3 regions of the Cellvibrio sp. BR genome follow, and region 1 is predicted to be linked to each of the others. Evidence: predicted binding sites of a transcription regulator. Region 1 holds the regulator's gene; each other region holds the start of a gene.
What was found. Region 1 encodes sigma-54, which starts transcription at its own class of promoters, with help from an activator protein. Its sites were predicted from a motif close to TGGCACANNNNTTGCNNT; they were not measured.

Region 1 (10,342 bases):
AAAACTTATCCATTGCCAACCTGAAATTAAAAGAAGATGCACCGAGGAAAAAAGCGGAATAGCCGACTAATAATCGCTATAGCCACCGAAATGAGCGAACAAGACTGCAGCCGGAATTACTGCTGGGCCTGCCACTGCTCGGGGGTAAACGCCTTGATATAGTCCACCGCATGGATACTGCGATCGGCAAACTGGGCGCTGAGTGTAGACAACACCAACTGCTGTTTTTTAACAGGAGTCAGGCCAGCAAAAGCCGGGCTGACAATCACCAAACCTATATGATCGCCCTGCACCTCTACGGATTTCACATCACACTCAGGGATTTGGCTTTCAATCAGGGCTTTAATTTGTTCGGCTTGCATAATATTTTCCGATAATGGCTGGTTCGCACCCGGCAGTCACAGGCAGTGAACAGCCTTGGGCGAACATAATCTAGCGATAAGTAAATAAGGCGCGGAGTTTACCGGAATGTCGCCCATATCGCACTTAAAAATCCGCACCCTGAAATGCAAAACCCCCAGCCGGGGCTGGGGGTTGAGGATAAAAAGATACTGAGGTCAGATCACAAATCACGCATCCACGAGCCAGTTGGCAATCACCTGATCAATATCACCACTATGCTTCTTCAGGCCGGCCTTGAACTGACCGCTAAATGACTGCCCAAGATTTACCCCATTGAGAACCACATTGATGAGCTTCCACTCGCCAGACTTGCCCTGCACCATAGTGTAATCAAGCTTGTGACTAGTGCCTTCAGCCATTACTTCTTGCTTTACTACAACGCGCTTGGCGTTTTTGGGATCGGTCACCACACCCGCGAGTGTAACCTTGCTATCTGCATAGCCGAGAATGCCTTTAGCCAGAGATTTCACCATGCCATCTTTAAACACTTTCAGGAACTGCGTCCGTTGCGCGGGAGTGGCCTTGCTGTAGGTGGACTTGCCCATCACTGAAGCAGCAATGAAAGGGAAGTTAACCACTTCATCAAGTACCTTTTCTACCTGCTTGAAATAGATATCGTCTGCGGTTTTAGCCGCATTTTTTTCCTTAACCAAACCGAAGAGTTCCTGTGCAACCGACTCAACAATAACTTTCGGTTCTTGATTCGCGTCCGCTGCTTGGGCAACTGTATGGACGCCGAATAATAAAAACGTGCTTAGAACAGCACCGGATATTTTGGTAAGCAGATATTTCATGGTAAAACCTTCCATTAAGTCAGATGAATTCATTCAAGTTGGCCCTGAGCCAGACTAAGGTGACCGAAACTCGGACAGCGCTAGTTCCTTATGGTGCCATTCTTTTTAATGACATTGTGGGTGTGGCGATTTATTGAACCAAAGGGGAGGTTAACTTAACCTGAAGGCGCAGCGAGCAGGTTTGCGCGGCGGACTATAGCATTTTGATATGCCGCTCGATAACCGCTAAAGCGGAAAAAACATCGCAGCCCCTCGCCTTGGCGAACATGACCGCTATAATGCCCTCCCGCTTTTTGGAATAGTCACATGGCCAGTTTTGATTATCTTAGCTCTGCACTACGCACTATCCGCCTTGAAGCAGAAGCTGTTAACGCATTAAGTGAGCGCATCGATGCCAACTTCACCCGTGCGTGCGCGTTGATAATGGCCTGTAGCGGCAGAGTTATAGTGACCGGCATGGGTAAATCCGGTCATATTGGCAAAAAAATCGCAGCCACACTGGCAAGCACAGGCACCCCTGCCTTTTTTGTTCATCCCGGCGAGGCAAGTCACGGTGATCTGGGCATGATCACCAAAAGCGACATAGTGCTGGCCATTTCCTATTCCGGCACATCCAGCGAAATTGTTACCCTGTTGCCACTATTAAAACGCGCGGGAATCAAAATTATCAGCATGACCGCCAATGCCCAATCCACATTGGGCGAAGTCGCTGAAGTGAACCTGGACATCAGTGTAGTTCACGAGGCCTGCCCACTCGATTTAGCCCCCACCTCCAGCACCACTGCCACATTGGTAATGGGCGATGCTCTCGCCATTGCACTGCTGGAAGCACGCGGTTTTACCGCGGAAGATTTTGCCTTCTCTCACCCCGGTGGCGCGCTGGGACGCAAACTACTGCTGCGCCTCTCAGATGTCATGCATACCGGCGGTGATATACCGCGCGTCTCCCCTGAAACACCGCTACTTGATGCATTAATGGTGATGTCAGAAAAAGGCTTTGGCATGACAACCGTCATGAATAGCGATAATGAACTACTTGGTATATTTACCGATGGCGATTTACGCCGCAGTATTGATCGCGGTGTAGATGTGCGCAGCGCTAAAACATACGAGTTAATGAACACCACCCCCAAAATTCTGCGCGAGAACATGCTCGCCGCTGAAGCATTAGCGGTAATGGAAGAAGCAAAAATAAACGTACTACTGGTCAGCAACGAACAAAAACAGCTTGTCGGTGTCGTAAAAATCAATGACTTGTTGCGCGCAGGCATCATCTAACCTGCAATTGCAGCACCACCAGGAACAGAGCATGAACTCAGAATTACGCGAGCGCGCCATACAGATCAAACTTTTATTGTTAGATGTGGATGGCGTACTTACCGACGGCCGCCTCTACTTCAGCAATAGCGGCGAAGAATTTAAATCATTCAGCACATTGGACGGACAAGGCATCAAAGCCCTGCAGAAAACCGGCGTTAAAGTAGGGATTATTACTGGACGAACCAGCAACCTGGTTGCCAAACGCGCCAACGATTTGGGAATCGAGATTTTAGTACAAGGCCGCGAAGACAAGTGGAATGCACTACAGGAAATACTCCAGCATCACAGCTTTGCCTTGCATGAAATTGCCTTTATGGGTGATGACTGGCCGGATCTTACCGTTATGACACGGGTCGGCCTTGCCTTCACTGTGGCCAATGCCCATTTCAGTGTTGCCCAACGCGCGCACTGGCAAAGCAGCGAACGCGGTGGTGAAGGTGCGGTGCGCGCAGCTTGTGATCTTATAATGCAAGCACAAAATACCTTTGATACCGCCTTAAATACCTACCTCACTGGAAGCACTCACTAAATTATGGCCCTATTACAGCGCATCCAGCGATTACACCAGCATATTCCGGGCCCCTGGCTAGTCGCCTTTGCCCTGGTGGTGGTGTTCTTTGCCTTTTCCCTCAGGCACAAAGATGACATTCAACCAGACCAATATGAGTCCAGCGGTTTTCCCCAGTACTACATGAAATCTGTGGAGACACGCGAATACAGTCCAGAGGGAACACTTCGCTATCAACTAACGACACCACAAGTAACCCATTATCAAATCAGTGCAGACGGCCCTTCGGAGCGCGATTACACACTCTTTGAACAACCCGCCATGGCTTTTTACGACAAAGACGCTACTGCGCCCTGGCTAGTTAATGCGCGCGAAGGTAAAAGCCAACTCAATGGTGAATTCATCCGGCTGCAGGATGATGTCGTGATTCAACAGCAAACCAACTCCAATGGTGTTGTACGTATCACCACCAGCCTGCTGGACCTATTCCCAAAGACACAATTCGCGCGCACCGACAAAGCTGTTAAGATGCGCAGCGCAAAAGGCCAGATGTCGGCCCAAGGCATGGAAGCAGACTTCGCCAATAGTCAGCTTCAGTTAAAGTCCCAAGTTAAGGCCGCTTATGAACCGCGCTAAATCACTGCTTAAAATACTTCCCCTGCTCGCGGGCTTATGCTGTTCGGTGACAGCTTGGGCGTTACCAAGCGACAAAAATGAAACTATCCGCGGCTCCGCTGACAACCTGACCGTTGATCAAAAAAACGGGGTGGCAACTTACACAGGCTCGGTTGAGATCCGCCAAGGCTCACTCATTATCAATGCCGACTCAATCATCATCCACACCAACAATGAAGGTGGCGTGGAAAAAATGATCGCCACTGGCAGCCCTGCGAAATTCCAGCAACAGCCGGAAGCAGAACAAGGGGTAGTCACCGCATCCGCCAAACAAATTACCTACACCCCCAACAACGAGCATTTACTACTCATTGAAGATGCTTCCGTTGAGCAAAATGGTGCCGTCATGAGTGGCCCACATATCGATTACGATCTGGTCAAAGAAGTGATGAAGGCAGAAGGCAACAACACTGGCGAAGGACAACGAATAGAGATAGTCATTCCCCCTAAATCCGCGAAACCAGAAGACCTACAGGCCCCCTCATCCACAGCCAATAGCAACTGATTCCTATGCCTAGTTTGCACGCGCGACACCTCGCCAAGAGCTACAAAAAACGTAAAGTGGTTATCGATGTCTCTATCACAGTAGAGAGCGGCCATATTGTTGGGCTCCTGGGCCCTAATGGCGCCGGAAAAACCACCTGCTTTTATATGATCGCCGGTTTAGTACCGGCAGATAATGGCAACGTATTAATTGATGATCGCGATATCACCCAACTGCCAATTCATGGACGCGCACGTGCCGGTATTGGTTATTTGCCACAAGAAGCATCCATTTTCCGCAAACTTACCGTCGCCGATAATATTATGGCGATCCTTGAGACTCGCAAAGACCTGAATCGGGAAGCACGCGCAGAGAAACTGGAAGCACTGCTGAACGAATTTCACATCACCCATATTCGTGACAGCCTTGGCATGGCACTCTCAGGTGGTGAGCGGCGCCGGGTAGAAATCGCCCGCGCACTGGCGACGGACCCTAAATTTATCCTGCTCGATGAACCCTTTGCGGGTGTTGACCCGATTTCGGTTAACGACATCAAAGAAATAGTCCGTCACCTCAAAGATCGCGGGATTGGCGTTCTTATTACCGACCATAATGTACGAGAGACCTTGGACATCTGCGAGACTGCCTATATCGTAAGCGAAGGACACATTATTGCCGAAGGTGATGCCGATACAGTGTTGAGTAACAGCAAAGTCCGCGAAGTCTATCTGGGCGAACACTTTCGCCTGTGAGTTCAACAAACGCTTTAACCACCCGACAAACAACTTGACAAGTAATATTATTTGGCTACTAGGCATAAAGCTTGCTTAAGTATGTTGCTTGAAGCGCAAACCCTGACTAAACTCCACCTAACAGATGTTTTCCATCCCGCGTTAAATAAGGGTTTGTTGCTACAACAATGAAACAATCTCTCCAGCTTAAACTCGGCCAACAGCTGACAATGACTCCCCAACTGCAACAGGCGATACGTCTTTTGCAGCTCTCCACGCTGGATCTTCAACAGGAAATCCAGGAAGCGCTCGAATCCAATCCCATGCTGGAAGTTGAGGAAGGTTTTGACTCAGCAACTACCGGCAGCGATTACGAAGGCAGCGCGGACGATAAGATTGATTACACCCGCCAGCAGGAAATTGCTGCAGAATCCGGCACCGACAATAGCGCCGACTTCAATGCCAGCGACAATTTCTCGTCATCAACCGCTGATAACTTCAACGAACCAGGCTACGGCGAATCTGAAAGTTTTGGCGAGGGTGAAAGCTTTAGCGATGGGGAATCCTTTGGTGATAGCGATGTCTATGGTGAAGGCGATAGTTTCAGCGCCGACAGCGGTGACTGGAGCGACTCGATTCCCAGCGATTTACCGGTAGATACCAGCTGGGACGATGTTTACCAAACTTCATCAACCGGCAGCTCCAGCAACTACGATAATGAAGACAATGATTTTGAAAGCCGTCGCGCTGTTACCGACTCACTCTATGATCATTTGATGTGGCAACTCAATTTAACGCCCATGTCAGATCGCGACCGGGTGTTGGCGATGGCAATTATCGACGCGGTTGAACCCAGCGGCATGCTGTCTATTACCATTGAAGAAATATTCGAAGGAATGCGTGGCGATTTTGAAGAGCTGGAACTGGATGAAGTTGTTGCAGTTCAACACCGGCTGCAGCAGTTTGATCCCTGCGGTGTGTGCAGCCAAAACTTATCTGAATGTTTATTGGTGCAGTTACAACAGTTTGACCCCAAAACACCCTTTTTGGATTCGGCAAAATTAATCGCCAAACTTTACTTGCCTATATTGGGTAGTCGCGACTACCGTCAGTTAATGCGCCGCACCAAACTGAAAGAGGCCGAGTTGAGCCAGGCCATCACCCTGATCCAAAGCCTAAACCCTCGCCCAGGCGATATTATTGCCAGTGGTGACACGGAATATGTAGTACCGGATGTGTTCGTTGAAAAGCGCGATGGCCGCTGGATTGTTGAATTAAACCCGGAAATTGCACCGCGCCTGCGTATCAATTCCAATTATGCCTCCATGGTAAAGCGCGCGGACTCGAGCAGCGACAACACATTTCTCAAGGATAATTTGCAAGAAGCCCGCTGGTTCCTGAAAAGTTTACAGAGCCGCAATGAGACTCTGCTTAAAGTAGCCAGTTGTATTGTGGAAAAACAACGCGGGTTTCTCGATTACGGCCCCGAGGCTATGAAGCCGCTGGTGCTGCACGATATTGCTGAAATTGTTGAGATGCATGAATCCACTATTTCGCGGGTAACCACGCAGAAATATATGCACACACCGCAGGGTATCTTCGAACTGAAATACTTTTTCTCCAGCCATGTTAGTACCGATAGCGGCGGCGAGTGCTCTTCAACAGCGATTCGCGCAATTATTAAAAAGTTGGTGAGTGCGGAAAACCCCAAAAAACCGTTGAGCGACAGCAAAATCACCGACCTGCTCGCGGAACAGGGAATTCAGGTAGCGCGTCGTACCATTGCAAAATATCGCGAGTCGCTGAATATTCCACCCTCTAATGAGCGCAAAACCATTTAATTATCATTAATCGGTTATAAATACGAAATTCGGAAGAAAATCACGGACGAGCTGTTAGGTTGTGCTGATCACAACCATTTTGTTTCTATCGAGAGGAAGTATCTATGCAAATAAACATCAGTGGTCATCATTTGGAAGTTACCGATTCGCTGAAAGACTATGTCAGCAGCAAAATTGAGCGCCTGAGCCACCACCACGATCGCATTACCAGTACTCACGTCATCCTCTCCGTCGATAAGTTGATTCAAAAAGCAGAAGCAACCATCCATGTCAGCGGCAAAGATTTGTTTGCGGATGCCACTCACGAAGATCTGTACGCAGCAATTGATTCATTGGCCGATAAGCTGGATCGCCAATTAATTAAGCACAAAGAAAAGATGCGCAGTCATCGCTAACCCACCCTGGAGGCAGCGAGATCATCTCCGCTCACTGCCTCAACAATTGAGAGATTCCTGGTAATCACCTCCTACCATGCAAATTCAAAATCTTATTAGCCCCGGCCGAACCTTGTGTGCCGTTGAAGGCGGCAGCAAAAAACGTGCTCTGGAACTACTGGCCAACGCCATCGCACAGGATGTTCCTGGCATTGATGCCGATGAGTTATTTCGCCGTTTGATTGGTCGCGAGCGACTTGGCTCAACCGGTATAGGGCACGGCATTGCCATTCCGCATTGCAGGGTTGAAAACTGCAGCGGCACAATCGGTGCACTCCTGACATTGGCTGACCCGATTGACTTTGATGCCATAGATTCCCAGCCTGTGGACATTCTCTTCGCCATGTTAGTGCCCGAAGATGCTCATGATGAGCACCTACAAACACTGGCCGCTCTGGCTGGGGCGCTGAATAATGCTGACTATCGCCAGCGTTTGCGTGCTGCCGATAGCGATGCCGCACTTTATCAGGTCGCTATAGCGCCTTAGCAGGTCAATACCATGCACCTCGTGATTGTAAGCGGGCTTTCAGGCTCAGGAAAAAGTACCGCCCTGCATGTCCTTGAAGATGTGGGCTTTAACTGCATCGACAATCTACCAGTCAGCCTGCTACCCGCGCTGGTTGCACAAATACAAATTCATAAAGATGACCAACAGCGTTTTGCAATCGGCATTGATGTGCGCAACGCCTGGCAGGATCTGAATATATTCCCGCAGATGATAAGTACGCTGAAAGAAGCGCACCTGCCATTTCAAACCCTGTTTCTGGATTCTCAACCCGCCGTACTTATCCAACGTTTTAGCGAAACCAGGCGCAAGCATCCGCTGTCGGATAAACACACCAGCCTTGAGGAATCCATCGCCGCAGAGCAGCAGCTGCTTGAACCTATTCGCGATTGTGCCGATCAGGTCATAGATACCAGTCATTTAAATTTGCACGAATTGCGCGACTTGGTAAAAGAACGTGTTGTAGGCCGCAGCGAATCGACGATGGCGATTTTGTTTGAATCCTTTGGCTTCAAACATGGTATTCCGGTAAACGCCGATCTGGTATTTGACGCACGCTGCCTTCCCAACCCCCACTGGAAACCTAACCTGCGCCCGCTTACTGGCAAAGATCAGGATGTAATCGAATTTTTGGAAGAACAGATTACCGTCAAAGAGATGTACGACGATATCGAGCACTATTTGGCACGCTGGCTGCCGCGCTATCAGGCGAATAATCGTAGTTACATCACCATTGCGGTGGGATGTACGGGTGGCCAGCATAGGTCTGTTTACCTGGCAGAAAAGCTACAACGCTATTTTGACCAGAGTTTTAGTGATGTTCAGGTTCGACATCGCGATATCAATAAACACAAAAAACATTAAATCATGGCAATTGAAACTCTCGACATCATTAATAAACGCGGACTGCATGCACGCGCTGCCGCGAAACTTGCCACCTTAGCCAACCAATTTCAGGCTAATGTGCAAGCGCGGGTGAGCGACGGCGTGTGGGCCGATGCCAAAAGTGTTATGTCATTAATGCTTCTTGCCGCCAGCTGTGGCAGCCGCCTGGAAGTGAGCACAGAAGGTGATGATGCCGAGGCGGCAATGACTGCCATCCGTGCACTCATTGCTGATCGCTTTGAAGAAGGCGAATAAATACTCTATTGTTAATCTAAAGCGGTTGTTACTACCGCTTGAGTGCACTAAGCTGCGCGACCTTTTACATCGTTTCCCTTGTTATCGGCAATCGATTGGCAGATAAATCTGCACACTAGCCGCTACTCACCCGATCAATACAGATATTTTTATGGTTTATAACTACGACGACATCAATCCCGATGACTACATCCTCAGCAAATCGCAGGTCAAACGCGATATGCATGCACTGCAAGCGCTGGGTGAAAGTCTCATTGATATGAACGAAAAGCAGCTCGCCAGTATTCCCCTGAGCGACACCATGCTGGATGCAATTTACATTGCGCGCAAACTCCCCCCTAAAGAAGCACGTCGTCGCCAGATTCAATACATTGGCCGTTTGATGCGCGAGGGCAATCACGAGGAGATCAAAGCAGCGGTTGATAAAATGCAAAACCGCAGCGATCAATACGTGCATCGCCAACACCAGATCGAACGCTACCGCGACTTGCTGATTGAAGGTGACAAACAGATATTCCAGACACTGGTAACATCCTGCCCAGGTCTTGATGTACAGCATTTACGCCAACTGGTTCGCGCTGCGCAAAAGGAGCGAGAGGAGAACAAACCGCCAACCAATGCACGCAAACTGTTCGGTTTCATTCGCGATCAACTCGCTGCACAAGACTGAGACTGCCCATAATGAAAAAGCCCGGACATGATCCGGGCTTTTTCATTATGGCAATTGGAATTACATCAGGGCGCATTGGCCGCATCAATCGCGTCATTCACCTCTGTTGGCGACAAAATCTTAGGGCCGGCTGGCGGTGGTGCTATGAAGGTATCACTGCTGTTGATCAGCTTGCTGCTGTCTATACCTGCCCCACTACCCAAAGCATCGGCCACCGCTTTTTTCAGCACAATAATGGCGATGCGGCGGTTAATGGGTTCATTCGGGCGATCCACCAGAAAGGGAGCGGCTGAGCCCATACCCTGAACGGTGGCTACTTTTTCTTCCGGATAAGTTCCCTGCAACAACGCGCGGCGCGCGGCATTGGCACGATCAGCAGATAACTCCCAGTTAGTGTAGGTAGCTCCAACACCGTAAGGTGTTGAATCTGTATGGCCAGTGATGCTGATTTTGTTTTGCACTTTATTGAGGATAGGTGCAAGGGCGTTCAACACGTCCACCGAATAGGGTTTGAGGTTGGCACTTCCCACATCGAACATCGGTCGCTGATCCTTATCGACGATCTGGATGCGTAAACCCAACGCGGTAAAATCGATGAGGATCTGATCCTTAATTTGTTGGAACACCGAATCGAGCGCGTTAATCTCCGTCTCCAGTTGTTTTTTCAGTTCTTCCAGCTGCTCATTTTCAATGCGCTCCATTTCCTTTTTAAGCTGCTCTTCATTCACATCCTGCGCGGGAGCCTCTTGGGCTTCAGTAGGGGTAGAAGGTTGCACGGGCTGGTCCAAGCTGATCAAACCGGGGTTAGCACCGCCCTCACCCACCACATAGGGGCTAC
Region 2 (10,342 bases), on a different contig from region 1:
GCCAGATTATTGGCGCGATTAGCCTGGGCCAGCATGTTGTGCTTGGCACCAGTCATGGCGATAAAAAGGGCTCTGTCCACAGGTTACTCCTGAATTCACGGCCAAAAACCAAACGTTGGTTTTTTGGCGGTTTTGTTGTTATCAGGAGTTTTGCAAGAGCGGTGCCAAGTTGGTGATACTTAGCAAGCCTTTGATATGAAAGGGAAAAACATAGAAATACGGAGCTGTAAAACAGCGAAGAAAAACTTGCCGCAAAAGAAGCGGCAAAGAACTTCCGCTCTTTGCCGCCGGGGTGTGACTGATTGTAAAGGGCTAGGGTTATCTCAGGTTGATAATCGTTTGGGTAGTCGCGTTTGCCGTTTCAATGGTTTTTGCGTTCGCCTGATAGTTACGCTGGGCGATAATCAAATTCACCAATTGCTCCGACAAGTCCACGTTGGATTCCTCCACCGCACCAGCGGTGATATTCCCCAACTGCGCAGAACCCGGCGCACCAATAATCGCCTCACCAGTTTCAAAGGTTTGTGCCCACATGGTGTCACCCACTGGCTTCAAGCCCTCTACGCTACTGAAGTTCGCCAGTGCAACCTGCCCCAAGACCTGGGCTTCACCGTTAGTGAAGCGCGCGAACACAATCCCGGTATTGCTGATATCCAGCCCCGCCAAACGACCAGTGGCGTACCCGTTTTGATCCAATTCCTCCACCGCAAATACGCTGCCAAATTGAGTCGAACCTGACAAATCGATTTGAAAATTCGAGCTTGCTGGCGGCTCAGCCACTGGGATAGTTCCACCTTGCAATACGTTCAAAGGCCCAAGACCGCCAAGTGGCTGGCCATCCTCCCCAATTGGAGTCCAGTTGGAGATAAGCATTGCATCGGTTCTGAACGGGTCGATGTTACCGTCCGGAGTGAAATGAATGTTAAACGACGCCATAGTTGGCTGGGTATTCTGTGGTGACGGTAAAGTTGGATCGGGGTCACCTACGTTCTGGCCATCAATTTGTACATACATAGTCCAGTGGTTGGGTGATGTAGTGGGGTCAGCAGGATCATAGGGTTCTTTTACAAAATACTGACGCATCACATGCGAATTACCCAAGCTGTCGTAAACCACAGTATTTGTTGCATGGTTAAAGGTTTTTTGATCAATCGGATTAAAAGCATTAATCGGTATATCGGTGAAAAAGTTAGGCACATTGGTTGAACCAAACAAGCTGCCACCAAACACTGGCACCGTCGGCTCACTGCTAACAATGGAGTAACCTTCTTGCAAGGTGATGGTGACCTCACCGCCAATTTTCACCCCATTGACCGCATCGTTAACGACTTGCGGTATACCTTGGCTGCCCTGGATTTCAGCATTGCCGCCGCCCACATCAAAACTGAACTCAAGATCGCGCCCTGTAGCAGATCTGATAAGTAAATTACGGGGTGTGGCATCATCCAGCTCTGCACTAATACCAAATAAAGTCGATGAACTAAGAGCATTAATTTCATCACGCAGGGCAGTCATATCCGGTAAACCGGTAGAGGTCAAATTCACACCATTAATACGGAAGGAGCCATTGTTGCTGAAGGTCGAGGCCAAGAGTGTCGCTTCGGTACTTGCTGTTGCGGATACACCGGCGAGTGAATTCAACTCAGAAGCAGTTTCATCGGCACTGGCACCGTATTCGCTGATGTAAGTGACATCAGTACCGTTAGGACCACGAATTACCAAGGTATGAGAGCCATAGTTGTTGGTAACTTCTGGAATACCATCAGAATGCGAAGGGTGCCTAACCCCCGGCGCCGTACTCACTAGATTTATCGCATTTGTTAAAGGATTTGATCCACCTGCAGGCGGATTAGAGGGCGGAATCGGCGGAACTGCCACAGGGTTGAGGGTGACAGCAATGGTTGAGTCGACTCCACTGGCCAAATCACGGAACCCAATTTCTCCAGTTACCGAATTTGCAAATGCCTCAACATTAACTGGATTGACAGAATCAAAATTTGCTGAATTTATTAGGTTTGCAAGGCCAGTCGGAGAGGATGCCGTTCCAGAATTAAGGACCAGATCAACAGACTCTGTAACATTAGTAATAGGATCTGTACGAGATAATCTAAATACCGTTGTATTTGCTGCATCAAAAGCTATTGAAGGAGTGGTAGAAACGACGCCCAAGCTTAGAGATGCCGTAGTTGGAACCAATGCCCCGCGCTGTGCTTCATTGACCCCGGTGCCATTGGTGGCAAAACGCTGGCCAGTTGTTTCCAATACGGTTTCATTGGCATCCAAATTAAAAGAGGCGTTCACACCAGTGGTTTGACGCGGAGCCTGTGAGCTCACATCAACCCGCAAGTCGCCCAGTACACCGCTCACATTGCCATCTGCATCGGCAGCAAAACCTTGCAATAGCGAACCGGTACCGTTAACGATATAACCGTCTTTATCCAAACCAAAAGTACCCGCGCGGGTGTAGAGACGCTCACCATTTTTTTCAACGACAAAAAAACCTTCGCCATTTACTGATAAATCCAATTCATTTTGGGTGAATTTTAAATTGCCTTGGGTAAATTGCTGGCGAATATTTTGAATGGTTACACCACTGCCTGCCGTGTTGGAACCACCCCCCAATAGCGTACTGGTGTACACGTCACCAAATTCAGCGCGCGAGGATTTAAAACCAACGGTACTGGCGTTGGCAATATTATTGCCGGTCACCTGCAAATCGGTATTAGCTGCGCGAATTCCGCTTAATGCTGTATTAAAAGACATGGTACACCTCGCCCGGGGTTAATTAATTTTTGATACTGTGCCAAGTGTTTGGCTCACATCAAAAACTTTTAGTTAAATTGTTTTACTTGATCGGCCTCTACTGCACCAATACCGGCAAGGTTCAGAATCAACTTGCCATTCTCACCGATAGTCACACTATTTACGTTCGCACTGAGCGAGGTATTTAATGTTTCCGCCTTACCATTTTGACTAGCAGTCACTTCAAATTTGTATTGACCGGTGGTGGCGGCATCATCGCCCGCCTCCCAATCCAATAACTTTCCATTCACTTCCAGGTTCTGCCCATCCCAACGGAAAACCGTCTCACCGGCAGGGACTTCACCAATCGGAATTGTTTGCACCAATGCACCAGCACTATCGTAAATTCTCATGGTCATGTCTTTTGCTGGATAAGTGAGCTCTGTGCTGCCCGCCACTATTCCACCGGTAACCAAAGTGCTTTTATCAGATTCCACACTCACACTGCGCCCCACAAGAGAAGAAGCCTGCAGTGCATTATTCGACATAAAACTGTTAAAACTTTTATTCAAACGTTCCAGCCCTTCCACTGAACTAAATTGGGCCAATTGCGCAACAAACTCGGTGTTGTCTTGCGGGCTCAGTGGATTTTGATTATTCATTTGCGTGATCATCAATTCCAAAAACGCCGCCTGCCCCAACTCATTGGTAGTTGTGTTTGTGCTTTGTTTTTTGGTGATGCTGAGGTTATCAGTCACATTACTTGTTGCTGCTGCACCGGATACCGACATGATTCAGCTCCTTATTGACCGAGTGTTAATACACGTTGAACCATTTGTTTGGCTGAATTCATCACTTCAACATTCATTTGAAATGAACGCGAAGCAGCAATCATATTGGCCATTTCTTCAACCGGATTTACATTGGGATAAAACACATAACCCTCCGCATCTGCTTTGGGATGACCCGGCTCATAACGACGCTGCAATGGCGCATCGCTCTCAACAATCCCCATCACTTGCACACCGGCGGCGGCATCCACTTCGTTGTCGCTATAGGCACCCTCGGTGACACTTGCACGCATCGCTTCCTGTTGAATAGCAGCAAAAACAGGCTGGCGGCTACGGTACACTTCATCGACACTGGAGCTTGCCGATTGCGCGTTAGCCAAGTTGCTGGCAGTAGTATTCAAGCGCAAACTTTGCGCATTCATACCGGTACCTGCGATATCAAAAATATTTCCGAGTGCCATATCTTCACCTGTTCATTTGCTTGCGTTATCCCCGTAGGAGATAAGGGTTTACCGGTTGGGTCCAGCCATTAGCCTTAAGGGTTAATCGAGGTTACTCACCACGAATGGCACTGCGCAGGCCGGTAAATTTGCTATTCAAAAACTGGAAGCTGGATTGAAATGCAAGCGCATTTTTCATGTATTCCGCGTGCTCAATCTGATCTTCTACGGTGTTACCGTCGATAGATGGCTGTTGCGGTGTGCGGTACAGGGTGTCGGCTTCATTGGTGGCAAAGGCGCTGCCATCAATATGCCCTGATTGGGTAGTGGCGAGATTAAACCCGCTGTTACCAGTCATCTTCTGGCTCAGGGCTTGCTTGAAGTCGATATCCTTGGCTTTGAAATTGGGGGTATCCACATTCGCCAGATTGTTGGCCAGCACTGCCGCGCGCTCAGAGCGGAAACGCAATGCCGATTCATGAATACCCAATGCTTTATCGAAGGAGATGGACATAGTGCTTTCACCTTAAAAAATCGCGCCTGTACTAGCATCGCGGCCGGCAACCACAAGTGTTATTGCCACTGTTAGTGACGATAAAGCAATGCCTATGCCAAGCCCATCAAATAGCTATACCACATTGTTTTTAAAAGACTTTTTAAATTATAGATGCGTGTAATACAGAAGCGGCAAACTCAAAGCGGCAAAGCTTTTCCGCAGGCAGGAGAGGAACCGGCAACACATAAAAAAGCCGGGCAAAAGCCCGGCTGTTAGATGGTTCATTTAACTGTCATGGGTGAAACGATTAGATAGCGCGATAAAGAATTCCAGGCTCACAGCGAACCATTTCAAACAAATCGGCCACACCCGCAAGCCCCTCCGAAGAACCCAGGAATAAAATGCCTTGTGGTTTGAGTGAGGCGTGAATTTTTTGCAGGATCTGACGTTTCAGATCGCCGTTAAAGTAAATCAGTACATTGCGGCAAAACACTATGTCGAACTTACCCAAACCGGCGTAGGAGTCCATCAAGTTAAGCGAGCGAAAATCAATGCGCTCTTTTACGAAAGGTTTAACTCTCCACATAGTCGGCGTGGGGTTATCGAAGTACCTATCGAGCCGCTCCGACGACAAACCGCGCATTACCGAGAGCTTGTCATACTCGCCACTGCGTGCCTGGTCCAGCACGGTGGACGATAGATCAGTTGCTACTATTTGCACAGGACGCGCCAAGTTACCCATATTTTGGCGTTTATACTCTTCCACCATCATGCTGATGGAGTAAGGTTCTTGACCTGAAGAGCAGGCCGCCGACCAAATACGCACCGGTCCAAACATGCGGTTATTACCGCCCATCAACTGGGGCAATAAGGTGCTTCTGAGATGGTCGTAGGGGTAATTATCACGAAACCAAAAAGTCTCGTTGGTGGTCATGGAGTCTATAACCTGATCTTTCAGCTTGCGGTTCAATCCATGCTTTAGATTTTTTACCAGCTCACCAAAAGAGGCGATTTTATTCTCCTCCAAGATGCGCCGGATACGATTGGTCACCAAATACTGCTTGTTATCCCCTAACGAAATGCCACAGGCATCCTCAAGAAACTGACGGAATTGGTCAAACTCAGCTTGGTTGAGGTTATCGCCACCGAGCGGCTTGGAAAAAGGGGTAGGCTTATTACTCATAGACTCTCAATAAAAACGCTTGCCGCCGCACAATTGCAACGGCAATTACAACTTATGCCTGTTCAGGCGGCAACAAACTTTCACCGGTAATCGACAATACCCGGTCATTTACACGCTTAGCCAATTCATCCGGGTGGAACTTGGCAAGGAAGTCATCAGCACCCACTTTGCGCACCATAGCCTCATTAAATACCCCACTCAATGAGGTATGCAGAATAATATGCAGATTTTTGAGTTGCGGATGATTGCGCACTTCTGCAGTAAAGGTATAGCCATCCATCTCGGGCATTTCGATGTCGCAGATAATCATAATCAACTCTGCGTAGGGGTCTTTCCCCTCTTTAATTAGATCCAGCAGGTAATTAAAGCCCTCTGCCCCATCTTTTTTAACGGTAGTTTTAATACCCATACCTTCAACCACACGCTGTATTTGTTTGCGCGCGATGGTGGAGTCATCAATGATTAACACGTGTTTTTGCACTACACGGTCGGCAATACCATCTTCGATAACACCGGCGCTAACTTCTTCACGCGCAGGCGATACTTCAGCGAGGATTTTTTCCACATCGATAATTTCAACCAGCTGGCCATCAACCTGAGTAACTGCAGTCAGGTAATGCTCCTTACCCGCGCCTTTCGGCGGTGGATGAATATCACCCCAGTTCATATTCACAATGCGTTCAACCGAACGAACAAGGAAACCTTGGGCCGTGCGGTTGTATTCGGTGATGATGACAAAGCAGCTTTCTATATCAGGCAATTCGCGACGCCCAATGGCGAGGTTCATATCCATAATCGGCAAGGTACCGCCGCGGATATGCGCAACACCACGAACCACAGAACTGCGGCCAGGAATTGCATTCAATTGCGGACACTGAAGCACTTCTTTCACCTTGAACACGTTAATGCCGTACAACTGCTGCCCACCCAAGCGAAATAGCAATAGTTCAAGACGGTTTTGGCCAACCAGTTGTGTGCGCTGATTGACACTATCCATTACCCCAGCCATGCAATTACCTCATTGATTGTAATAGTCAGCCTAAACACCACTTACTCTAACTGCCGCGAGCGGCACAGTATTTGCTTTATTCAACGTATTCAGCTTAGCGGCAAAAAAGTGTCAGACTTTAGTCGTTAGTAAAATAGCGCGAGTGGCACTCGGTTCTTACCCTTGAGGATAGGCCAAAATATGGAACTTCCTAGTTTTTGCAGTAATTTCTTCAGTAATTTTTTAACGGACGGCCCCGTAAATAGGGCGTTCGTGCAAAAACTCGCCTACGCCACTGCAAATAACTGTAAAACTCTATTTGGCGCAAGCTTCCTTATTTTGCTCAGCAGCACTGCTACCGCACAGACCTATTCGACGCTGGCCCTAAAACAAGATGTTGCCAATTTTTTGGCGAGCCACTACCAACAAGTGGAACATGAACGCTTGGATATAAAGGTAGGCAATCTGGATAGCCGGCTCAGACTGGAGCGGTGCACAGAAGCGCTCGCCTTCAACCTACAAGACCCAACAGGCCTTGGCGGCAGCATTAGCGTACAAGCGCGCTGCCCTGGCCCTCAGGGATGGTCAGTGCATGTACCCGCCCAAATAATGGTTTATCGCTATATTCCGGTCGCTGCCCGCGCCGTCCAACGCGGTGAACAACTTAACGCAAGCCATCTTGCTGACAATTTGGTCAACATCAGTAGCATCCGGCACGGTTATGCACTGACAAGTGAAGACATTGTTGGCAAAGAAGCCAAACGAAACATAGGGCAAGGCGAGCCTTTTAAATCCAATAGTCTTGATGCACCCACAGCCATAAAACGGGGTGAAAGCGTTACCTTGCAAGCTCAAGCGGGATCAATAAAGGTTCTAAGCTCCGGTGTCGCCCTCGCAGATGGGCGCGTTGGCCAGAAAATCAGAGTTCGCAATAGCTCATCCGAACGGATAGTCACTGGTATTGTGCTGAACCAAGGGCTTGTCCAGACACTATGAGACCCGGCCTTTTAAGAATAAAGTTTTTAAAAATGTTGCTAAAGTAAATTGGCACTTGGCCGATAGCCATATCAGGAGAACCAGAAACCGGCGCTCCGTATGTCACGACATAGCAACCGCGACTTTTGTAGATTACCAGCCGTTGGCTTAATGCCTAGCAGCTTAAAGGGGAAAAACATGATTAATACCAACAACTCACTTGACTCAGTCAATGCCAAGGGTGCCCGCAGCAAGCCTGCCGCGCCCCCCGCCGCAGATGCGAAATCCACTGACACCAAGGCGCCACAGGCTGCAACTGCCAAGGCCCCTGGCGATCAAGTGGTATTGAGCCAAGAGGCGCAGACACTTGGTCGCCTCCAAAGCAAAATCGACAGTGCCCCGGACGTCAATCTGGAAAAGGTTGCGGAAATTCGCCGCGCTATCGCGGAAGGGCGTTTTGAAATAAACCCCGAACGCATTGCGGAGAACATGCTCAACCAAAACGATTTACTTGGCTAAACCCGGTGTAACCACTAAACACGCCTCCCCTGCGCTGTTTAGTGTTTTACATTGATGACACTTTCCGCCCATTCAGGGCCATATAAAGAGGTTGCTATGTCTCTTGATACCACTCTACTGCGGCAGATGCTTGCGCAGGACTCATCTGCAATTGAACAGCTTAAACAGCTATTACTGGAAGAACGCGAACAACTTGCCCAGCGCAAACAAGATCGCCTTGCAATCATCGCAGAACAAAAAACCAGCCTTGTTGAGCAGCTCAGCCACAATAGTAAACAGCGCATGAAGGTTCTTAGCGCCCTTAACCTTCCCACTAACGCGCAAGGCTGGGACTTATTTCTACAACGCAACACCCTCACTATGCACCTGCGGGAAGATTGGCAGCAACTCGTTCGCAACTTTGAAGAATGCCAAACCATGAATGGCATTAACGGTAAATTGATCGCACGCTCGCAACAGACCCTGAACCACATGCTGAACCTGATACGCGGCAAAGTCGCAACAGCCTCGCTTTACACCGCTCAGGGCTTGAAAAGCGAGCAGACATCCTCTTTCACAGTCGCCAAAGCCTAGCTCTCTATTAGCCCGTGGGTAAACCACGGGCAATCCCCTCTCCTCCTATTCCCCTCCCTTCACAGCGACGTAAACGCTTTGTGTTGACATGTCGCTGTAAAACGCTAATATTAGATTATATATATGATTTATATGCGTGATTATGTTACACATCCTTTAATTCAGTAACCACCAATCGATCAAACCGCACAAACCGTCAGCTTAACGAAGCCCCCTGCTTATCAAAAAAGGCATAAAAACAATGAAGTATTGTTTCATCGCATTGCTCAGTTTCGCCAGCCAACTCCTATCCGCCGCCAGCATAGAAAAACAATTTTATCTGGGAGCTGACCTCTCCTACGTAAATGAAATGGAGGATTGTGGAGCCAAATACTATGACAAGAATAAACGGCAAGACCCATTCAAATTATTTGCCGACAAAGGGGCCAATTTAATCCGGGTTCGCCTCTGGCATAACCCACAGTGGACAGCCTACTCAAATCTGGAGGATGCCACCAAAACACTACAACGCGCCAAAAACAACGGCATGAAAACCCTGCTGGATTTTCATTATTCAGATACCTGGACTGATCCAGAAAAACAATTTGTCCCGCAGGCATGGGCACACATTAGTGATACAGATGAATTGGCCAAAACACTTTACAACTACACAACAGAAATACTCGCAGCACTTGATGCAAAAAACCTGTTGCCCGATATGATTCAGGTGGGCAATGAAACCAATATCGAAATTCTTCAACCGGAGAAAACATTAGTACACGGCATTCCAAATTGGCCGCGCAACGCAACGCTATTAAATAGCGGCATCAAAGCTGTGCGCGATTACAGTAAAAAAGTTAACAAACCTATTGGAATAGTGCTGCACATTGCACAACCAGAAAATGCGCTTTGGTGGTTTAAGCAAGCTAGCGAGCATGCCGTATTGGATTACGACATAATTGGCCTTTCTTACTACCCACAGTGGTCCACATATAAATTGCCGCAGTTACCTGGTGCCATTACAACATTAAAAAACACCTACAAAAAAGATGTTCTTATTGTAGAAACCGCCTATCCCTATACATTGGAAAATTTTGATAAAGCTGACAATGTCCTCGGGAAAAATGCCATTCAACCGGAGTTTCCCGCAACACCTAAAGGCCAGGCAAGTTATTTGCTCACACTGCGCAACTTGGTAAAAGCCGCCGGTGGTATCGGTGTGATTTATTGGGAGCCTGCATGGGTAAGCACAAAGTGTACAACGCTATGGGGTAAAGGTTCGCATTGGGAAAATGCAACCTTCTTTAATGCAGCAGAAGGTAACAAGACCCTGCCCGCATTTTTATTTTTCTCAAACAAATACCAATCTAAAAATTAACAAAGTAATTGCATACACTATTTTGAATAACATTGAAAAGAGAGAGGAACAATGAAAAAAACACTACAACAAATTAGCGCACTGGCGCTGTGCGGCGTTCTCGCTGCCTGTTCGCCCCCACCCACACAGCAAACCAGCGTAATAAGTGATATCAACTACGATAAAGATTGGCAATTTTTCCGTAGCGAAAAAGTGCTTGACCTTGCCACCGCACAACAACAAACCGATTGGGAAAATATCGCCATTCCCCACACACCAAAGATTGAGCCCTTGGTAGT
Region 3 (10,342 bases), on a different contig from region 1:
GCGCGCCATTGCCGATGGTTTTCAGGAGGGCTCGGAAAAAGGCTATCAACAAGGCTTGATTCAAGGGCAGGAAGAAGGGCAGCGCGATGGTTTTACCCAAGGGCATATTGAAGGTGTGGCGCGCGGCCGCGAAGAGGGGCGGCAGCAAGGGCGCGAGGCGTTTGAAACCGCCAGCCAGCCTCTCGACCAGATTAGCCAGCAGTTGCAAGCCTTTATGGAGGACTTTGAGCGCAAGCGTCGCCGCGAGTTGTTGCAACTGGTGAAAAAAGTCGCTCAGCAAGTAATCCGCTGTGAGCTGACCTTGCACCCCACACAGTTATTGAATCTGGCAGAAGAGGCGCTCGCCGCCATGCCCACCGAGCAGAGCGATGTACATGTGCTGCTCAACCCTGAGGAATACAACCGCATCAAAGACCTGGCACCCGGTCGCGCTGCTGCCTGGCGGTTGGTGCCCGACGACAAATTGGTGCTGGGCGAATGCCGCATAGTCACCGCGCAAACCGAGGTGGATATTGGCTGCCAACAGCGGTTGGATGCCTGTGTGGATACCCTGGCTGAACATATGCATTTGGCCGAGGGCTAACCAGTGAGCAGCCCATCGCCGCTGGAGGATTTTAAGCTCGACGATGCCCTGCGCTCGCTGGATCGCGTACAGCTGGCCAAGGTCAGTGGCCGCTTGGTGCGCGTGTCGGGCATGTTGCTGGAAAGCCACGGTTGCCAGCGCATGACTGGCCAGCGCTGCTACGTGGAGCAGGGCGATGGCAGTATGCTGGAAGCGCAAGTCGTCGGTTTTAACCGCGATATCAGTTACCTCATGCCATTCAAAAAACCCATCGGTTTAACCGCCGGTTCCCGCGTATTTCCCGCTAAAGACGAAGCCCTGTTACAGATCGATGAATCCTGGCTCGGGCGGGTGCTCAATGGCTTGGGCGAACCGCTGGACGATTTGGGCAAGCTCAGTGGCCGCGATACCTTGCCCACCGAATTACCGCGGGTAAATCCACTTAAACGGCGCCCGGTATCGGCGCCCCTGGATGTAGGTGTGCGGGCGATCAATGCACTACTTACTCTCGGCAAAGGCCAGCGCGTCGGGCTGTTTGCGGGCAGTGGTGTCGGTAAAAGTGTGCTGCTGGGCATGATCACCCGCCAAACCGCGGCCGACGTGGTAGTGGTTGGTTTGATTGGCGAGCGCGGGCGCGAAGTGCAGGAATTTATCCTCCATTCACTCGGCGAAGAAGGCTTGCGCAAAGCCGTCGTGGTGGTCGCACCAGCCAATGAATCGCCTTTGATGCGCATGAAAGCCACGGAGTTGTGCCACACCATCGCCGCCTATTTTCGCGATCAGGGTAAAGACGTGTTGCTGTTGGTGGATTCGCTCACGCGCTATGCCATGGCGCAGCGTGAAATTGCCTTGGCATTGGGTGAGCCTCCGGCGACCAAAGGCTATCCGCCCTCGGTATTTGGCATGTTGCCGGAGCTGGTGGAAAGCGCCGGTAATGGCGAAAGCGAGCGCGGCAGTTTAAGCGCGCTCTACACCGTATTAGCCGAAGGTGATGACCAGCAAGACCCGATTGTGGATTGCGCCCGCGCCATTCTGGACGGTCACATAGTGTTGTCGCGACGCTTGGCCGATGTCGGGCACTACCCGGCGATTGATATTTCCGCCTCGGTCAGCCGTTGTATGACCCAAGTGACGGAACCGGCGCATCAGGGCGCAGCGCGGCAGTTAAAAGAGTTTTACAGCACTTACGAAAAAATCAAAGAACTGATCCCACTGGGCGGTTACACGCCGGGTATGGATCTCAAAACCGATCAGTCGGTGCAGTTAGCGCCCGCCATTGAGCGCTTTTTGCGGCAGGAAGTGGGCGCGGGCGCCGATCTGGAACAGAGCCTTGTCGGGCTCAAAACTATTATTCGTTAATGGCAGGGTTCATTAAGGTCAGCAGCAGCCATGAAAGAGCAATTAGCCGTTTTATCCCGTTTGGCGAGCTTGCGCGGCACCAAGGTGCAGCAAATGCTGGGGCGGGTGACCTATCAACAAAACCTCTGCCAGCGCTATCGCAATAACATTACCGGCCTTAACCGGCTGTGCAGTTTTACCGTGCCGATGACTACGCCGCTACAGCGCAATAACCAGCAGCAATACAAAGCCACCCTGCACAAAATGGTGGAGCTGCAACAGCGCGAGTTGACGCTGGCGGAAGAAAACCTGGCGCGTATCCAGGTGGAATTAATGGCGGCCATGCGCAGCGAGAAAATCGTCGCCCATGTGATCGACGCCAAGATGGCGCAGTGGCAAGTGCAGCTCAATCAGCAGGAGCAAAAAATACAGGACGGTCTGGCCGCACAATCCTGGTGGCGCGCGCAGGGTTAACCGGCAGGGGGAGTGTTTGTGACTGACGGTAAACCGGCGCATTAAAATTTTTTGCAATGCGATTTAAGTGATCGCCAAAATTGGTCGCTTAGTGTTGGTAACGACGCTAATGAAGCGCAACAATTGATAGTCACACTCTTATTTCAGGATCTCATCATGGAAATCAGCAGGCACATTAAATCTGGCTACAGTGCCCCCACTGAGGCCTCAGCCAGTGGCAAAACCGACGCTGTAGCTCAGGCAAAAGCGGCGGCATCTGCCCAGAGCAGTACGGCCGAACCGCGCCTGGAGGAGTTGCAGGAAGCCATGCGCGCACTGCCGGAAATCGATATGGACCAAGTCACCGCCATCAAACAAGCATTGGCTCGCGGCGAGTTAAGCAGCGATGTAAAAGTGCTCGCCCACAGCATTCTGGCGTATCACCGCAGCAGCGATCTATGACTGGCAGCGGACACATCAGTCGCGCCCAGCAATTAGTCCAGGTGGCGGCGCGCGATATAGAACAGGATTGCACTGACTACCAGTGTTTGCAGGGTTTGATGCAAAGCCTGTACGAACAGCTATTGCTGCGCAACTGCGAGCAAATTGAGCTGCTCAACCAACAGATTCTTGTACTCATTGACTTTATTTCCACCCGCGCCACGCGTCGCCGGAAAATATTGGCTGCCTTTGCTATTCCTGCGGCGGCAGGCAACCAGGGCATAATCAATTTATTGTGCACCTTGCCTGATTCGGCGCAGCTGTTAGCGCGCTGGTCGCAATTGGAAGGTTTTGTCAGCGAGACCAAAGCGCTCAACGAACGCAACGGAAAATTACTCGCCATGCACAATGAAATCATCCAGCAGATTTTAGGCGGGCAGCAAGCGGAGCAGGTTTATTCGCCGCAGTATTATTGATCTCCAGTAATCATCTTCGCCCGCTGTGCATTTGCGCAGCGGGCATTTTTTTATCTGCGTTTTGTCTGTTCTTGTGTATTTATTCCCGCCTGTTTATTCCTACGTGTTTATTTAAGCCCTGCAGTTTTTTTGTCGCCTGTGTAAAGCATTGGGCTCTGTGTGAGTGAATGCGGAAACGGGTTTTCCTCCTGTTCTTTCCGCTGGCCTAAGCGGAAGTAATTTTTCTGCATGTTTTTTCATTAATCCTATATAAAACAATAGGTTATGTGTTGGCATTGATATTGCTGAAACCCACGCGAGGAGAACTGCAATGGCGATAGATTCAGATTACGTTAAAAGCATGGCGACCCAGTTGGCGAATTACGAGGTGCAGTCCGCGCTGACGAAAGCGAATCGCAATGAGGCGAATTACAAAGCGAAGTTAACGGCGATTACCTCGCTGGAAACGGCGCTGAAAACCTTCAGTTCCAGTATCAAAAGTTTAAAGGGCACCAACAAAAGTGTGCTGACCAATAGCGCAACTTTCAGCAGTGAAGGTTATGCCAGCGCAACCGTCGGCACTGCGGCGATTGCCGGGAATTACCAGTTTTTTGTGAAGCAGCTTGCCAGCGCCCATCAGGTGTCGATTGAGGGGTTGAGCGATACCGATGTGGATACCAGTGGCACCTTGACCATCGGTCAGGGCAGCAGCAGTTTCAATATCGACCTGAGCAGCATCGACAGCGATGGCAACGGCAGTAACTCCCTTGCGGAAGTGGCGGCGGCAATTAATGGCGCGACCGACAACAGCGGCGTAAAAGCGACCCTGGTGCGCAGTAACGGTACGGTTTCGTTGGTGCTCGCCAGTGAAAAAACCGGTGTGGCTAATGCGATTAGTGTGTCTACCTCGGGCACCAGTGGCGGCGCGTTTGATGCGGCGCTGACCAGCCGACGCGAACTGAGTGCGGCCAAAGATGCAGAAGTTTTGCTCGGTGGTGAAACGGGCATGTTGCTGACCAATGCCACCAATAATTTCGACAATATTATCGATGGTGTAAGCCTGAACTTTACCAAGGCTCATAACACGGGTGAGCAGCCGCTGTCGGTTACGGTGGGGCGCGATGACAAAGCCACCAAAGACAATGTGCAGAGTTTTATTACTGCCATCAATACGTTGCTGGGCTCGTTTGATTCGCTGACCGCGAGCGGCGGCGAATCCAGTGAGCGCGGTGTATTGGCGGGCGATTCCAGTATCCGCTCGGTGGAGTCCACCTTGAACAAGCTGCTGCGCACCAGCTTTGGCGGCTCTAGTTTGATCGACTTTGGCATCTCCGCCGACCGTAGCGGCAATTTGACCATTGATGCCGCGCGCTTTGAAAAAGCGATTGCTGCCAACCCGGAAGGGCTGGACAAACTGTTTAACAGCAAAGATGCCTTGCTCGATAGCATCGACAAAAATCTCGCGGTTTACACCAGTGGTACCAACAACCTGATGAAGGCGCGCAAGGAGAGTTTGAACTCCATGCTCAGCCGGGTGGATGACCAGTTCGATGGCATCCAAAAACAATACGACAACTACTATGCCCGCTATCTGAAGCAGTACACCAGCATGATGCAGACGATGTCGGCCATGGAACAAACCTTCGGTATGTTTTGATGAACAATCCCTATCTCGCCAATGAAAGTTACGACAGTTATCGCTCTGTGGATTTGGAGGCGAAAGCCGCCACCGCATCGCCTTATGAACTGGTACTGGTGTTGTTTGACGGGCTGCTGGATGAGTTGGCGCGCACGCGCGGCCACATTGAAGCCAAACGCTATCAGGAGAAAGGGCGCTCGCTGGAGAAGTGCCTGAATATCCTCAACGGTCTGAACAGCGCACTGGATTACGACAATGGCGGCGAAGTGGTGCAGGGGCTATCGCGCTTGTACGACTACTGCATTTATCGCCTGTCCGATGTCAGCGTGAGCCTGTCGCTGGAAGGGTTGGAGGAGGTGGTTCATCTGCTCGGGGTAATCCGCGAAGGCTGGGACGGTGTCAATGCCCAACGCCGCTGATCGCTACCAGCAACTGCAACTGATTACCTTGGGTGAACAGCTAACGGAAGCCCTGCGCGCCAAGGACTGGGAGCGTGTGGGGCAGGTTGATTTGCAGGTTCGCCGCTGTCTGGCGGAGTTGGCGACGGTTGAATCGCCCAGCCCTGAATTGCAAAAACTTAAAACGCAATTGCACGAGTTGTATGCGCGGGTATTGCCTGCCTACGCCAATGCTTGTGAGCAGCTGCGCCAGCTGCTGATAAACCATATGGATTATGCCGAGGGCCGCTCGGCCTACTTGCGTACCGATTTGTTGCAAGGTGAGAGATAAATGTTGTCATCGCTGAGTTCTTCTACCGCCGCTGCAACTGTTAGCGACGCGCCACTCACGGCGTCGGATACCAGTGCAATTACTGCTGACACGCGCCAACTTACGGGTGACAACCCGGTATTTGCCGCGCTATTGGCTGGCGGCAGTGCTGAAGAGGGCGCCGAATCACTGCCGGACGCCACTTTGGGGGCAGCCACTGGCGACCCACAAGCTGCGCTGGAAATAGATGCGGAGCAGTGGTTACAACAGGCGCTTGAACAGCAGCAAGTACAACTGCAGGTGCGCGCTATGCCAAGCCCTCAGGGGGATACGCAGGCCACCGTTGCAGCAACTAATTCACCGGCTCTGGCACCACTGCCATTGGCGCCAGCGGAAGTTCTACCCCAGACATCGGGCGGTATAAGTGGGGCGATGGCAGCATCGCCGTCCAACATCAATTCCAGCGGCGCAACAATAGCCACCAACCCTGCCTTGTGGATGGCTCGAACGGCAACCGGGCCGGTGCCTGCCAGTTTGGCGGGAGCGGCTAGCCTGCAAGGTGCAGCAGCCCATTCAGTAGAGCAGGCGTTAGCGCCATCTGAGCAATCGTTGGGGCAAGCCCAGGTACAGCTGTCATTACAGCCGTCACAGCAACAGTCACAACAACAAGCGGCGCCACAATCGTTACAACAATCGTTACAACAATCGTTACAACAATCGCTACAACAATCGTTACAACAATCACTTCAACAACCAATACCGCCGTCGGTGCCGCACTTGGCGCAGCAGGGCGCTGAAGTACCGCTGGTGGATTCGCCGCTGTTGGCGAGCGCAACAGCAGAATTCTCTAGCCCGGTTGTTGATCGTCCAGCCAGCCCAGCGGGCAACAGTATTTTTACTCTGGGCGATAAAGCGGTGCAGGACAGCAGTATCCAGGCAAGCGCAAAACTGCCTACACCCGAGGCGAAATGGGGTGAGCAGTTGTTGCACACTCTGCGCGATCAGGTGCAGGTGCAAATCCAGCAGCGTATCCAGAATGCCACCATCCGGCTGGACCCGCCGGAGCTGGGCAGTTTGGAGATTTTCCTCAGTCATGAATCCGGTCGCCTCAATGTGCAGATCAACGCCAGTCAGGCCGATGTAGCGCGCCTGTTGCAGCAGACCAGCGACCGTTTGCGCCAGGAATTGGCGGGCGGGCAATTTACCCAGGTGAATGTGCAGACCTCTAGCGAGGGACAATCCGGTCAGCAGCAATCCCGTCACAGCGCATCACGTTTTGTGGCGGAGGAAATAATTCAGGTCAACGGCCAGCCAGCAACCGATAAAACACGCGGGCAAAGTGGCCAGGCTCGCGATGTATTGATTACGGTTTAACGCTTCGCGCTGGTGTTCATCAGCGCGGAATTTTTTAACAAATGCTTTTAGTCAATGGAAAAGGGCAGACGCGGTTATGTTGATGCAGCGAATTATTTTGGCGGTTTTGGTAGTGAATACTCTGGCAGTGGCAGCGACGGCCTATCTCAACTTCCGGTTATTGAATCAACCTGTCGCCAGCGCACCGGAGAGCACTCCGGCCACCGGCGCGTTGCCAGCGCCCAAGACCGGCAAAGCGGAGGAGTACAAGTTTTTTGCGATCCAGAAAATTATTGTGAGCCTGCCGGGGGATGGCCGCGAACACTACTTTGTGCTGGATTTGGTGCTGCAAGCCAATAGCGATACCGACGATAAAAAGTTGCAACAAATTGACCCCATGGTACGCAATTCAGTGGTGGCGCATTTGTCGGCCATGACATTTAACCAGCTGCGCGGCCTACCCATCACCGAGCTGCAGGCGAAGTTGGAAGAAGTCGTTCTGGCGGATTTTGCCAGCCGTCAGGTGGTGCAGCCCTTTGACCACGTACTGGTTAGCAAACTGGTTGTGCAATAGGACTTTGTATGAACGCCACTTGCGCCATCGATTTTGATTACCTCGCCGGTCAGAGCACGGCGCCCACGTTTGCTCCCGAGCTTGAGCAGCAGTTGCTGATTCAATACTTGCCGCTAGTGAAACGCATTGTGCGCCAGCTGTCGCTGCAGGCAAGTCAGGTGCTGGATCGCGACGACATGGAGCAAATCGGCTTGATGGGGTTGCTGGAAAGCCTGCGTCGCTACGGCACACCCGATGAAAACTTTGGCAGCTTTGCCAAGTTGCGTATTCGCGGCGCGATTCTGGATGAACTGCGCCGGCAGGATTGGCGCCCGCGCCAGGTGCGCCAACAGGCTCATAAAATCCGCGATGCCATTCGCCTGTTAGCGCGGCAATTAGGGCGCGCGCCGCAGGATGCGGAAATTATGAAATTTACTGGCCTGAGTGAAAAAGATTACCAAGCCTTTTTACAGGCCGATGCCTGTGAGGCCATCGAAAGTTTGGATGAGCTATTGCTTAACGGCCCGGAAATATTTGCCGATGGCAGTTCGGGGCTGGAGGAGCGGGAAATCACCGAGCGGCTGTTAGCGCAAGCGCTGGCGGAATTAAATGAGCGCGAGCGGCTGATTTTAATTTTGTATTACCAACAAGAACTGAGTTTGAAAGAAATCGCGCTGGTGTTGGATCTAACCGACGCGCGGGTCTGCCAATTGAGTAAACAAGCCATCACCAAAGCCAGCCGCTTTTTGCGGGAACGCAGCTAACGGGAAACAGAGAGAGGCCATTGTGCAAAAAGTTATAGGTGCATTCATTATTGTGGGCTGTGTGCTCGGCGGTTACTCCATGGCGCACGGCGAATTGGCCATGCTCTGGCAACCGGCTGAAGTGCTTATTATTTTGGGTGCGGGTATCGGCAGTTTGGTGGTCGGTAATCCCAAAGAAGTGCTGGTGGAAATGTGCGCACAAATTAAAGGTGTATTTGTGTTTGAGCGCCGCGGCGAAGAGTTCCAGCGCCAGTTACTTATGTGTCTTTACGAGTTATTGGAAATGGTGGACGTAGGTGGCCTTAAAGCACTGGATGCCCATATCGAGGAACCGGAAGCGAGTGAATTATTTGCCAAATACCCGCTGATTCTGCAAGAGCGCAACCTCATGGCATTTATTGCCGATAACTTCCGCTTGATGGCCATGGGCAAGATCAGTGCCCATGAACTGGAAGGTTTTTTGGAGCAGGAGTTGGATGCCATGGAGCATGCGTTGCTCCAGCCTTCGCGCTCGCTGCACAAAATCGGCGAAGCTATGCCCGGGTTCGGTATTCTCGCGGCGATCATGGGCATCATCATTACCATGGGCAATATTGGTGGTTCAGTGGCTGAAATTGGCGCTCATGTGGCGGCGGCGCTGGTGGGCACCTTTTTGGGGATTTTCATGTGCTACTGCGTGATGGAGCCCTTGAGTAACTCCATGAGCCAGCGCGTCAAAACCGAACTTTCCGCTCTGGAATGCGTGCGCACCACACTGGTCGCCCACTTGGCGGGCAAGCCAACCCTGCTGGCCGTGGATGCGGGCCGCAAACTGATCGAACAGGACGTTAAGCCCGCTTTCCGCCTGTTGGAAACCTGGGTTAACCGCTATGAGGATGAAAGGGACGCGGCATGAAAAAGCGTAGCGACAAAGATTCTGAAGTTATCGTCAAACGCCGCAAAAAAAGTAATCACGACGAAAGCCATAGTGGTGCCTGGAAGGTGGCCTTTGCCGATTTTACTATGGCGATGATGGCGCTATTTATGGTGCTCTGGGTTATCACTCCGCAGAACCTTGAGCAAAGCACGGCGGCGGAAGCACTCACCAATCCCTTGGTGGATGGTGGTGCCGGGGTATTTGATGGCAATAGTCGCACCCCGCTTGAGCTGGAAGGCATTCCGCTCCAGCCCAATAAGCCAGAGGTGCCGGATGCGACATCTCAAAATATAAATCACCAGCCGATCAAGGATCACCAGCAAATCACCGATCACCAGCAGGTACCTCATCACCAGCAAATAAAATACAGCAGCCCGGCTGAGCTGAAAGAATTGGCGGGTTTGATGCAATCCCTTGCCCTGCAATTGGACGCACAAGCCAATATTGAAATTCAGGTTGTACCCCAGGGTTTGCGCATTTTGATTAAAGACGATCAGCAGCGCTTTATGTTTGAGCGCGGGAGTGATCGTTTGAATCCGCATTTTGCCCTGCTGTTGCAGCGCCTTGCCGGAGTGTTGGCGCAGGTGGGTAATAAACTGATTATCAGTGGCCACACCGACTCCACGCCTTATAAACGCCTAAATGGCTATAACAACTGGAATCTTTCCGGTGACCGCGCCTTGAGCGCACGGCAGGTGATGGTGGAGTCGGGTTTGGCGCCCGGTGCTGTACTGCAAGTCGCGGCGCAGGCAGATGTTATGCCTCTGCACCCGCAGACACCGGAGGACGGTGCCAATCGGCGGATTGAAATATTGTTGTTAACCGCTAAAGCGGAGGGGCTATACCGCGAGATTTTTGGTGATCAGCAAACCCGCGTTGATTACTCAAGTCAGCAGGCGGAGTTGATTGTGCCCGCTAAGGCCGACACAGGCACAACGCAATCCCTCTAGTATCAAAGGCAAGGCGCGAGGTCGGCTTCCGTCAGTTGCGCCACTCCATCTACCGGTATGTGCAGGCTGCGCGCGCCGCTGTCGGTGTGTAGGCATACCAGCGTCAACACATCGTTGTGCAACCCCAGCACCAGCTGTAGTGGCTCATCGGTCAGTTGTTTTACCCGCGTGCCAAGTGTTTCCCCCAAAGGCACTAACTGGACCATCTGC

Region 2: the regulator sigma-54 is predicted to act here: its motif matches at 4,570-4,587, upstream of flgB (flagellar basal body rod protein FlgB).
Region 3: the regulator sigma-54 is predicted to act here: its motif matches at 3,541-3,558, upstream of fliD (flagellar filament capping protein FliD).

Annotation. Positions count from the first base shown of each region.
Region 1 covers NZ_JH668202.1:498,544-508,885, forward strand. The annotation lists gene murA (UDP-N-acetylglucosamine 1-carboxyvinyltransferase) at 1-13, opposite strand, end outside; gene O59_RS12470 (BolA family protein) at 117-362, opposite strand; gene O59_RS12475 (phospholipid-binding protein MlaC) at 570-1,229, opposite strand; gene O59_RS12480 (KpsF/GutQ family sugar-phosphate isomerase) at 1,503-2,474, shown strand; gene O59_RS12485 (HAD family hydrolase) at 2,506-3,045, shown strand; gene lptC (LPS export ABC transporter periplasmic protein LptC) at 3,049-3,660, shown strand; gene lptA (lipopolysaccharide transport periplasmic protein LptA) at 3,647-4,204, shown strand; gene lptB (LPS export ABC transporter ATP-binding protein) at 4,210-4,935, shown strand; gene O59_RS12505 (RNA polymerase factor sigma-54) at 5,103-6,755, shown strand; gene hpf (ribosome hibernation-promoting factor, HPF/YfiA family) at 6,860-7,150, shown strand; gene ptsN (PTS IIA-like nitrogen regulatory protein PtsN) at 7,227-7,676, shown strand; gene rapZ (RNase adapter RapZ) at 7,689-8,558, shown strand; gene O59_RS12525 (HPr family phosphocarrier protein) at 8,562-8,834, shown strand; gene yjgA (ribosome biogenesis factor YjgA) at 8,986-9,504, shown strand; gene motB (flagellar motor protein MotB) at 9,570-10,342, opposite strand, start outside.
Region 2 covers NZ_JH668201.1:469,445-479,786, reverse strand. The annotation lists gene flgF (flagellar basal-body rod protein FlgF) at 1-80, opposite strand, end outside; gene O59_RS07330 (flagellar hook-basal body complex protein) at 319-2,763, opposite strand; gene O59_RS07325 (flagellar hook assembly protein FlgD) at 2,832-3,533, opposite strand; gene flgC (flagellar basal body rod protein FlgC) at 3,545-3,994, opposite strand; gene flgB (flagellar basal body rod protein FlgB) at 4,086-4,487, opposite strand; gene O59_RS07310 (protein-glutamate O-methyltransferase CheR) at 4,777-5,652, opposite strand; gene O59_RS07305 (chemotaxis protein CheV) at 5,705-6,661, opposite strand; gene flgA (flagellar basal body P-ring formation chaperone FlgA) at 6,842-7,636, shown strand; gene flgM (flagellar biosynthesis anti-sigma factor FlgM) at 7,814-8,134, shown strand; gene O59_RS07290 (flagella synthesis protein FlgN) at 8,231-8,707, shown strand; gene O59_RS07285 (arabinogalactan endo-1,4-beta-galactosidase) at 8,949-10,064, shown strand; gene O59_RS07280 (glycoside hydrolase family 2 protein) at 10,116-10,342, shown strand, end outside.
Region 3 covers NZ_JH668201.1:119,864-130,205, forward strand. The annotation lists gene fliH (flagellar assembly protein FliH) at 1-583, shown strand, start outside; gene fliI (flagellar protein export ATPase FliI) at 587-1,921, shown strand; gene O59_RS05765 (flagellar FliJ family protein) at 1,952-2,374, shown strand; gene flgM (flagellar biosynthesis anti-sigma factor FlgM) at 2,531-2,815, shown strand; gene flgN (flagellar export chaperone FlgN) at 2,812-3,270, shown strand; gene fliD (flagellar filament capping protein FliD) at 3,581-4,906, shown strand; gene fliS (flagellar export chaperone FliS) at 4,906-5,307, shown strand; gene O59_RS05790 (hypothetical protein) at 5,285-5,617, shown strand; gene O59_RS21815 (flagellar hook-length control protein FliK) at 5,618-6,970, shown strand; gene O59_RS05800 (flagellar basal body-associated FliL family protein) at 7,053-7,523, shown strand; gene O59_RS05805 (FliA/WhiG family RNA polymerase sigma factor) at 7,532-8,266, shown strand; gene motA (flagellar motor stator protein MotA) at 8,289-9,161, shown strand; gene O59_RS05815 (OmpA family protein) at 9,158-10,132, shown strand; gene O59_RS21335 (transcriptional regulator) at 10,135-10,342, opposite strand, start outside.